Regions from separate parts of the Paenibacillus sp. FSL H7-0323 genome, predicted to be linked through region 2. Evidence: riboswitches for the same ligand, from Rfam matches in the RefSeq annotation. Region 2 holds a riboswitch; each other region holds the start of a gene.
The links. A riboswitch is a leader RNA that binds a small molecule or an ion and turns the genes downstream of it on or off. The one in region 2 is predicted to bind cyclic di-AMP.
Positions count from the first base shown of each region.

Region 1 (3,278 bases), 110 kb from region 2:
CGTTGCTTACTACGCCTCCTTCTATAACTATTTAGAGTCTATTGTTCTTTCCCACGTCTGGTGAGCTATATTTGGTGCTGTGGTAGGGTAGGGACATTAAGTGGCGTTCTAGGTACAATATGCTTGTAAATGTTCAACATCCATCGGTTAGTAAAATAACCAAAGGCTGGCTCATTCGTAGATTTCACTACGGATAAGCCAGCCTTTAATTGGATGTCCATTATATTAGGGAAATCCTCCCTAATGTTCATCGATAATCGCTTTAAAATGAGGTTTTTAGGAAATTCCTCCCTAAAAATTCATGCAAATACCCATTTATGGCTAAAAACATCCTATTATTAGGGAGGATTTCCCTAATCTACGTTCTAGGAGCCATAATCTCCTTCATTTTAGGGAGAATTCCCCTAAAGTTCTTCCCAGAAAGACGACCCATAGCCAGCTCATTCCGCCCTGGCTATGGGACGCCTATTTTCTCACTTAAACGCTTCGCTTGTGAAGGTCTCCCTATAGATCAGCTAATCTGCTGACTGCCCTGCTGCTTCTCTAAGAAACGCTGAAGAATCGCATTGAATTGCTCCGGCTGGCACAGATTACTTGGATCTAATGCGTTCGGAATAATCGCCAACTGCGCCTGCGGCAGCTGAGACACCATTTCCTTCATACAATTCACTCCAAATTCATTAAAGTCCCCCACAATACATAATGCAGGACGTTTAAAAGCCTTTAAACATCTGGTGTAATCAACATGGCTCGTAGCCAGCCTTTGCCGATATAACTCCCGGGGGCGTTTGTCCAGCAGTCCTCTTCTAATCTCATTGTAGGCCAGACTCCAGCGCTCTCGGTACATCATCCGAATCGAAGGCAACACCAGCTCGCTTGGGAGATAATACATTAGTAAACTGCAATATGCTGCCATAGTTTGTATTTTCCCTACTATTGTTGATCCGTGAGTCCTACAAAAGCTATCCGCGACCACAATTGCTTTTACACGCTCAGGATATTGTTTGGCAATATGCTGAACGACTAAGCCACCATAGGCGATTCCTACAAAAACTGCTTCACGGATACCTAGGTCATTCAACAGCATAATCAGATCCAGACATTGCGTCTCAATAATCTCATGTGGGGCCTCCAGCAGTTTACCAGACTTGCCATTCCCCCGTAAATCGCACAAAATCACTTTATATTTATCGGAAAAATACTCCAGCTGTGGTTTGAACATACTGTGTGTTAATCCATGTCCATGGATAAACACAACCGGAGTGCCAGTTCCATTGATTTCATAATAGAGCGAAGTTCCGTTCAGTTTAGCGATAGGCAAAGGTAACACCTCTTTCATAATAAATTCTACGACTATATCTGCTTAAAAACGCAGCAAAAAACCACAGAGGGATTCTCTGTGGCTATTCATCACTAAACACGCCATTCATCCTCTCTCCATACGCTTACGAGGTTAGCTGTCGGATTCGGGCAGTGAGAGTTGCCCTACCTGCAGGGATGCATATTATGCACCCGGAACAGGATTCACCCCATAACCAGTGCCGACTCTCACATCGGCTGCCAGTTGTTGGTTCCCCCGCTTTCCAGAAACGGAAATTAAGCGGATTGCTTATGTAATTGTAAATTTAAGATAATTCTCAGTTCTGAGATGAATCATACTCTTGTAAGGTTTTCTTGTAAAGGAGGGCTCTGGTCAAAATAATGTTGAAAGCAATGCTTTTCATTTCATATTAAGCATACTCTTCATTTTCTCTTTCTTTTGCTCTTGTTTACTCGTTTTCTTTAGAAAAACAGCTCTGAAGCAAGCGAAAAAGGGGGTGATTCACCAGTACTTTCCTATTTAATAAGAAACGACAATCTTCAATACCACTATTGGGCCAGTTTCTGTACCTTGGGGTGTTCGTCGTTTCTATGTCCCCGATCCGTTTGGCAAGCTTGTTAATATTATTTCACATGAACAGCACGAATGATTTCATAAAAAAGAAAAAAGCTAAGCAGAATCAGAGATCTCCCCCTGTCCACTTAGCTTCCTTTTACAATACTATGGCTACAAAAGATCGGCGTTTTTCAATGCATGCTCCCAGCTTGGAAAAAAGAACAGCGCACTTCTCATAAGCTCTGGGTCGCTTTGCTTTACTTGTTTTTTACTGATTGAGCTTCCGTCGCTTTGCAGCTTTTTGATCCGACTTAATACTTCATCAGCCTCCAAAGGAATTTCCATTGAAACACTCCTTTCTCAGTGACCTGTTTCCCTTCATTTTCTCCATAATATGTTTATTTATTCCGTACTCTTAATTTCCCCAGATTAAACCATCTGATAGATGGGTTGTTCAGCAATGAACCGGGTAGGAAGCATGGGATATTTGTCTGCTAAGATTTCAGCTAAATATTTCATCCCCGGCGCTTCACTCTCCGCATGACCTAACATGATGAGCGCTTTAGATCTGCCTTGGTGCCCTGCATCCCGCACATATTCCGGAGTCTCCCACTCTGGTCCTTCTCCAGCAATAATTAAATCAAGATTGTGATCATTAAAAAGTGGAATAGCCATCGTCCCGCCCCCTCTGTAACCTACTAATATCCCTATGCGTTTGCAGGACAGAGACAGGTCACCAGCAGCGCGTACATAAGAGATCCCTAGCTTACTTTTAATATACTGAGCAGCTTCCAGTACAGTCATGGCAGGAATAGTGAGAATCGTAGCAGCCGCTTGCTGCTCTTCCACATAGTCTGACCAATCCAGCTCTCGCAGCAAACCCATCATAATCCCATCCGGCTCTTGCCGATGCCAATAATCATGATAACGAAAAATAGCTATTGGGGATCGTTCGATCAGACTTTTTTTCGCATGATAAACCGGATCACCTTCTAACCACTCGCTCGCCGCATGATGGCTATAAAATACACCTTCATGCGTGATCAGCAAATTGGTTCCTAACGCTATTGCTTGCTCCACAATATTTTGTGTGGCAGAAAAGGCCGTAATAATCCCTGTGACTTCAGTTTCCGGTTCCCCTGGGTTCAGAATATCCACAGTCCCTTCTACCTGTTCCACAGTTCCCATTAAATCTTCCAAAATCGCTCTAATCGTGAGGCCCACTATCATCATCCCTCGAATCGAAATCTAATAAATCTTTCTGCCTTTAAGATCCTCAATTCCACTCTTGCGGTAAAAATACGTATTGATCCGATCTCTCCATTCCTGCGCATGCTCTGCTTGCTCTTCAAGACGTTGCTTCACTTGCACATACAATCCACTATCCATGCTGCCTTCAAGT
Region 1 is NZ_JBBODB010000001.1:3,899,760-3,903,037, forward strand. It holds gene MHH89_RS17655 (hypothetical protein) at 66-221, opposite strand; gene MHH89_RS17660 (alpha/beta fold hydrolase) at 512-1,321, opposite strand; cyclic di-AMP (ydaO/yuaA leader) riboswitch at 1,427-1,613, opposite strand; partial or broken gene MHH89_RS17665 (glyoxalase) at 1,860-1,970, shown strand; gene MHH89_RS17670 (hypothetical protein) at 2,048-2,221, opposite strand; gene MHH89_RS17675 (Nif3-like dinuclear metal center hexameric protein) at 2,306-3,100, opposite strand; gene MHH89_RS17680 (alpha-glucuronidase family glycosyl hydrolase) at 3,125-3,278, opposite strand, start outside.
Region 1: it holds a riboswitch for cyclic di-AMP, as region 2 does, so the genes downstream of both, MHH89_RS17660 (alpha/beta fold hydrolase) here and MHH89_RS17180 (TrkH family potassium uptake protein) in region 2, are expected to answer to the same signal.

Region 2 (3,278 bases):
TTCATTTCTAATTAACTCCTATCCAATAATTATTTTACCTTCCGGATACTTATACAGTGGTTTACCCTGTTTGGGACCGAGTGCATACGCTAAGGTTAGTGGACCTAGCCGACCTGCAAACATCGTCAGACAGAGTAGAACCTTACCGATCGCTGACAGTTCCGGAGTTAGCCCCATAGTCAGTCCTACCGTAGCAAAGGCGGAGGTCGTCTCAAACAAGATTGCCAAGAAATTACTGTCTTCAGTTGTGGAGAGTATCATCGACACAGAGGCGATTAACAACAAAGCCAGCAGCGTGATCGTTAATGCCTTGTAGATGCGCTCTTGAGCCAGCCGATAACGGAACAACACAACATCTTCCCGTCCACGCAGCATAGCAATTACAGCACCAATCATCATTGTAAAGGTTGTTGTCTTGATCCCGCCGCCCGTTGAGCCCGGAGAAGCACCAATAAACATAAGAATCACTATAAAAAATTGTGTAGCCTGCCGAAGTCCAGCAATATCTACTGTGTTCGCGCCAGCCGTACGGGGAGACACGGATTGAAAGAAGGCCGATAATATTTTACCGCCGAAATTCAGTGAACCCAGGGTACGAGTGTTAGTAAACTCAAATATAAAAATAACCAAAGCTCCGATCAGAATCAGCCCTGTGCTGGTGGACAGGACAACTTTACTATGTAGAGACAGCCTGCGGGTTACCCGAAACTCCACCAGATCTGACATTACAATAAAACCAATCCCCCCGGAGACAATCAGAAACATTACAATAATATTCACAAGCGGATCATATACATAATCAGTTAAACTGCGAAAATCCCCAAAAATATCGAACCCCGCATTATTAAACATAGACACCGCATGAAATATGCCATAATAAATCGCTTTTCCCAACGGCATATCAAAAGCCCAGCGAATAGACAGCAGCACAGCGGCACAGCCTTCTATGACAAGAGAATATATGAGGACTCTCCGGATCAGTCGCACAATTCCTTCCATAGAGCCTTGATTCATGGCTTCCTGTAGGATTAGCCTGTCCCGCAAAGATATTTTACGCTTTAACACCAGTGAAAATAGAGTGGCCATGGTCATAAAACCTAAGCCGCCGATCTGGATCAGGATCATAATTACGGTTTTCCCAAAAATGGTGAACGAAGTTCCGGTATCCAGCACAACAAGCCCTGTAACACAGGTTGCCGACGTTGAAGTAAATAATGCATCAATAAATTCCACGGAATTCCCGCTTGTGCTTGAGATGGGCAGCATAAGCAGCAGGGCCCCTATCAGAATGATCGATGCAAAACCAAGCACCAGTATCTGCGGCGGCGAGAGCTTCAGAAACTTAAATTCAGAAATCCTGCGAAACTGTGAAGCCACTTTGCTCACCTTCTTATCAAAAATTCCAACAAAAAAAGCACTGGAAAACCAATGCTGACTTGGTTCCTGCAGTAAATTAGCCTACGAGGTTAGCTGTCGGATTCGGACTGTGCAGGCTGCCCTATTCGTTCCCAGAACGAAATTCACCCCTGATGAAAGTGCCATTTATCGTGTACACTCCACTTTTCATCACTTCTTATGGTTCCCCCGTTTTCACCAGAAATTCGGCTACTATACAATTGCATACAAATTATATACGTTATTTAGTGAATTCACAAAGACACAATTAATGCTCATTCACATGAAAAAATGCGGTTTAAAGAGACTGCATCAAAAGGAGTGCCTTTTCTCATCACTTTTCCGTGTTTTCCCTGCAATTACACCGATTCTCATCATTCGTGCAGAAATGAACACGATAAAATTCATGGTATAAATTCACATGACTATTCTATACTATCTCTATTACCCATAAAAAGAACATATAATGTTTTTTGTAACCAACCAGGCACTAATACTATAATGGAACATAACATTGTCACAGTACATAACAAGGAGGCGTTACATGAATCCCGTCGGCCAGCCCTTACAGCAACGTGCCCTCTCCAAGAGGCTCATCATCTCGGGCATTATCGGTCTTATTCTATTTATTATGTTTCAGATTTCCCCTTCACTGCTTAGTAGCCCTACAGGTGAAGATACCACCGTCATTAGCAAGGCAGAAGCCCGTGACCAAGCCATATTATTCGCAGAACAAAAGCTCAACTACACCGAAGCACCAAACGATCAATGGAATGTACTTTACCAGACGGACTCTTCCTTTTATGGTTATATGTCTCGCGAGAAGCTTGTGGAGGACTACACCAAGAAAAAATTGGATCAAAAATATCCTTTTGATGTCTTTCGGGCAACGCTTACTCCTTCAGCGGAGCAAGAGCCGCAAATCATCGTTGACCTCAATATGTATACCGGTAAGATTGTCGCTTTCTCAAAGGCTGCAAAAGTTGTCTCCGAAGAGGGGCCAGGCATTGCTTCCGTTGGTGCAAAAGAGGACAAGGGAGCTGACCTCACTCTAGCACAGAAGGAGAATCTTGCTCGTCCTTGGCTTCAAGAATGGGAAGTAAATCCTGCCAAGCTACAAATTGAATCCAATACAGGAAGCCATGGGCTAGTGTATACGGATAGTACTGTTCAGGTCGGCGAATCCTTATTGCACTATTATTTTGATTTCAGTGGAGAGCAGGTATCCAGCTTTAATGCCGGATTCACTGCACCGGCTTGGCATACCTCCTACGTACAAGGACAGACCTCTTTAGCGGAAAAGCTAACATTATTCGGTTACGGTATACCCACACTGATTTTAGGAATTCTGGCACTCGTCTACAGTATTCTTAGAAGAGAGCATACTTCCTTTAAACGTGGAGTATTCCTAAGCTCAGCCTATTTTGTAATCATGATGATCAGCACCTATAATATGCTTCCTGAATCAACGGGCGAAGGGCTAGAAGCACAGATTACCTCTGTCATTATGTTTATCATTTATGCTTTGTACAGCCTGCTGATGTCCTCCTTGCTCTACTTCTCTTTAGTGGGCGGTAATGGCCTATGGCGAAAAGAGGAAGGCATGAACCCTTGGCCCCGCGCCAAAGAGCCCGGCTATGGACAATATGTGTTGGACAGTATCCGGGCTGGATACATCTGGGCTTTCGTTCTGCTAGGGGTGCAGACGGTTATGTTCATCATATTATCGTTTACCTTGCACAATTGGTCTACTACAGACGCCACCCAATCTCCTTATAACATGAGATATGCTTGGCTTCTGCCTATCGTCGCATGGCTCGCTGGTTTATCTGAGGAAGCCATTTATCGCTTTTTCGGAATTCCTATGCTGAAAAAGGTGTTCC
Region 2 is NZ_JBBODB010000001.1:3,788,412-3,791,689, forward strand. It holds gene MHH89_RS17175 (potassium channel family protein) at 1-5, opposite strand, end outside; gene MHH89_RS17180 (TrkH family potassium uptake protein) at 19-1,377, opposite strand; cyclic di-AMP (ydaO/yuaA leader) riboswitch at 1,440-1,617, opposite strand; gene MHH89_RS17185 (CPBP family intramembrane glutamic endopeptidase) at 1,940-3,278, shown strand, end outside.

Region 3 (3,278 bases), 1.2 Mb from region 2:
GAGAATACAATCGTTCTTATGAAATATATGGTATTTAATATCATTTGTCATAGACCATGCAATAAAAAGGTTTGTCTCCTGTAGGTGTGCGGCGTTCATACGTATCTGTAATCGTAAATCCACATTTTTGATAAGTTCGGATGGCGCGTTGGTTCCAGGTCAGGACTTCCAGATCTATCTCACGATCAGGATAACGATTCAAGGCTGTCTGGACGATGGCATCTACGAATAGTTTGCCTAAACCATGGCCGCATAGATCGGGGCGCATCCCAACTCCTAAACGAACGACTCCTTCCATCGGGAACAACTGTGCGAATCCGCACAAAACCTCTTGTTCATTTAATATGGAGATATATTGTTCCTCCCGGAGCTGCGGATCACCAAACTCGATGCCAAGAGCCTGCATCTGCTCCCACGGCATCCAGCCATAAATATTATATGGAGGCGTATAGCTCCACTTACAAATAGCTTCTCCGTGAATTGCCTCCATAGGAACTACATGAAAAGTTACCGAGGGATTTATCATAAAGTCAACGAGCTCCTTTCACGAGGACATTGCTATATTACTAATTATATACAAAATGGGGGAGGTTCGACTCAGAAACTTTATATGAGAGGAATGTTTTACAAATTATGAGAGGGGTAAATAAGTAATAAGACAAAAAAACAAGCTCTCCTCCAAGAGTTACCTTGGAAAAGAGCCTATGTACGTTACTTATTGAACATCATCATTGTCTTCCGATTCAGCAGCAACCGATTGGTAAGCGTCTGTGCTCATAATGCGCTTAGCACCAACGTAGCGTTTCACGTAGTAGCTATCACTCAGAGAGCTAATCGTAACACCGCGTGAGGTAGAAGCGTGTGCGAACTTACCTTCACCGACATAAATGCCGACATGGGAGACACCTTTGCCACTTGTATTGAAGAATACAAGATCTCCGGCTCTTATATCATCACGGGAGATTGCTGTGCCCATTTGATATTGGGAACCTGATTGGTGTGGAAGGTTAATGCCAATCTTATCAAACACATACATTGTAAATCCGGAGCAATCAAATCCGTTAGTGGATATACCGCCGGATACGTATTTAGTACCGATGGCCTTGTCAATCACTTTATCCATTTTGGAATCTGCGAAAGCGCTTCCTGCTCCGATGGTGAGGATGATGGAAAAGCTTAGTACTGCTGCTGCTAACTTCTTCTTCAAAAGTGTATACCCCTTCCAAATGCCTACGAGGTTAGCTTAAGGGTTCGGTTGAAGGTCCCCTATGACCCCTCTATATAATGGAGGTCAATTCACCCAAAGTTGGTTCCCCCGTTTTCCTAATAGTTAGGAAACTCGGCTCATACTGTTGATTAGGATTAGCTTGTAATCAATACATGACAAAACCTTTGTAAATAACAACTTAATGATTACAAAAATGTTACTAAAATCTCACTGCGCTAATTGTAACAAACAGAAAGCCGCTTGGCAATCGTTTTTAACATATTAATGCAGAAAAATTGGCATTTTTACGGTAGAAAGGCATATGTAAGCGTTAATAATGACCTAATTTTTAATATAATTGCAATTTTTATCAAATAAACGTGTTTCAATTGGGCTCTATTAGTGTAAAAATATATTATGGAAAAAAGAAAAACCCGAATTTGATTACGGGAATAATCAGATTCAGGTTCATATAGTTGTAATTATGAGGTTATAGTTGTGAGGAAGGTTTCAATCGAAGGCTACAGCTTGATAAGCTGAAGTACTCATTACTCTTTTAGCGCCAACATAACGATTGGCCCAGTAGGCCTGACTGAGTGAAGTGATGGTCACTCCACGCGAAGAGGACGATTGTGCGAATTTTCCGTTTCCAACATAAATGCCGACATGGGATACTCCATTGCCAAGTGTGTTAAAGAACACTAGATCACCAGAACGCAGATTGCTTTTGGATACAGCAGTTCCAACGCTATATTGAGCTTTTGATGTACGAGGTAAAGTAAGACCCACATTCTTGAATACATATTTTGTAAATCCAGAGCAATCAAATCCGGCAGTGCTTGTACCTCCGGTTTTATAGGCAACTCCAATAGTCTTTGAGATTACAGTGTCCATCTTAGAGTCGGCAAAGGCGCTTCCTCCACCAATAGATAATGCCATTACAAGTCCTAGCGCCGCAGCGACGCATTTTTTTCTTAAATTATGTCTTTTCAAAAGATGTACTCCTTCCAAGGCCTGCGAGGTTAGCTTAAGGGTTCGGTAGAAGATTCCCTATGATCCCTGTAAAGCGAGATCAATTCACCCAAAATATGGTTCCCCCACTTCCCGGTGCAAAGGAATTAGGCGTGTTAAGCACCAAGAGAATGACGTTTCGACAGTTACACTTACGATAAATACATTTAGTTATGTAGGAATCGTTTCAATTGATTACAAAATTGTTACTAATAGCACAGGACTTATTGTAACAGAGCTTTTATGATTTTGCAAATACTCTTAAGTTATCCGTAATGAGAAAAAGTCCCAGCTCCTGAATACAGGAATTGGGACCTTTTTATTATGTCAAATAAGGTTAATTTATTGTGGAAATGCTTTGCTACACCATAGATGATATTGTGCAGAGATTCCCCACATTTTTAAGAGCGTAGAAGGTAGTGGTGAGATTTGCCGTATTATAAGTGCCGGCAGGCCGGGACAGAACAGACCCGTCAGTCCGCACACTAGCAGTAAGAGCAAGCCTCCCGCACCAAGTACAATGGAAACACCTATAGCAGGAATCAGTGACCGCAAGCAGATGAACAGTGAGGAGAACATTCCTGTACCGCCGGTGTAACCAAACTGCATATATAGAAGAAACAGGCGCACGATAAAAATATATATAAGCCATGCCAATACGTATGGTACTAAATGAAGTAACAAAGTGTAGTTAAACAAAGAGGATAAGAACAGCCCGTACATTTTTGGAGCAAGCCAGTAAAGCGGCAGCAGGGTCAGCACCCATTCGATTAGGCTAAAGACTAAGACAGGTAGTCCATAGATCTTCATGCCGGGGAAAAAAAACAGCCCGCGCTCGCCCTTTCGCTCCTGGTGCAGCTCATGCAGCAATCCTGCCCTTATGAAAGGAGAAAGCAGAAGTCGCAAGACAACAAGTCCTAGAAGCATCCATAACCAAGTGCGTATCGCAGGGTCAGTATTCAAGCTGAACTGTCCCTCGATATAATACAACAGTCTGCCCATACCGCTGCCGCCGGCGTCTTTATCTGGATAGCGCAGTAGAATTGGAATAATAGCAGAT
Region 3 is NZ_JBBODB010000001.1:4,994,918-4,998,195, forward strand. It holds gene MHH89_RS22580 (GNAT family N-acetyltransferase) at 41-526, opposite strand; gene MHH89_RS22585 (C40 family peptidase) at 716-1,207, opposite strand; cyclic di-AMP (ydaO/yuaA leader) riboswitch at 1,213-1,355, opposite strand; gene MHH89_RS22590 (C40 family peptidase) at 1,718-2,146, opposite strand; cyclic di-AMP (ydaO/yuaA leader) riboswitch at 2,204-2,342, opposite strand; gene MHH89_RS22595 (hypothetical protein) at 2,561-3,278, opposite strand, start outside.
Region 3: it holds a riboswitch for cyclic di-AMP, as region 2 does, so the genes downstream of both, MHH89_RS22585 (C40 family peptidase) here and MHH89_RS17180 (TrkH family potassium uptake protein) in region 2, are expected to answer to the same signal.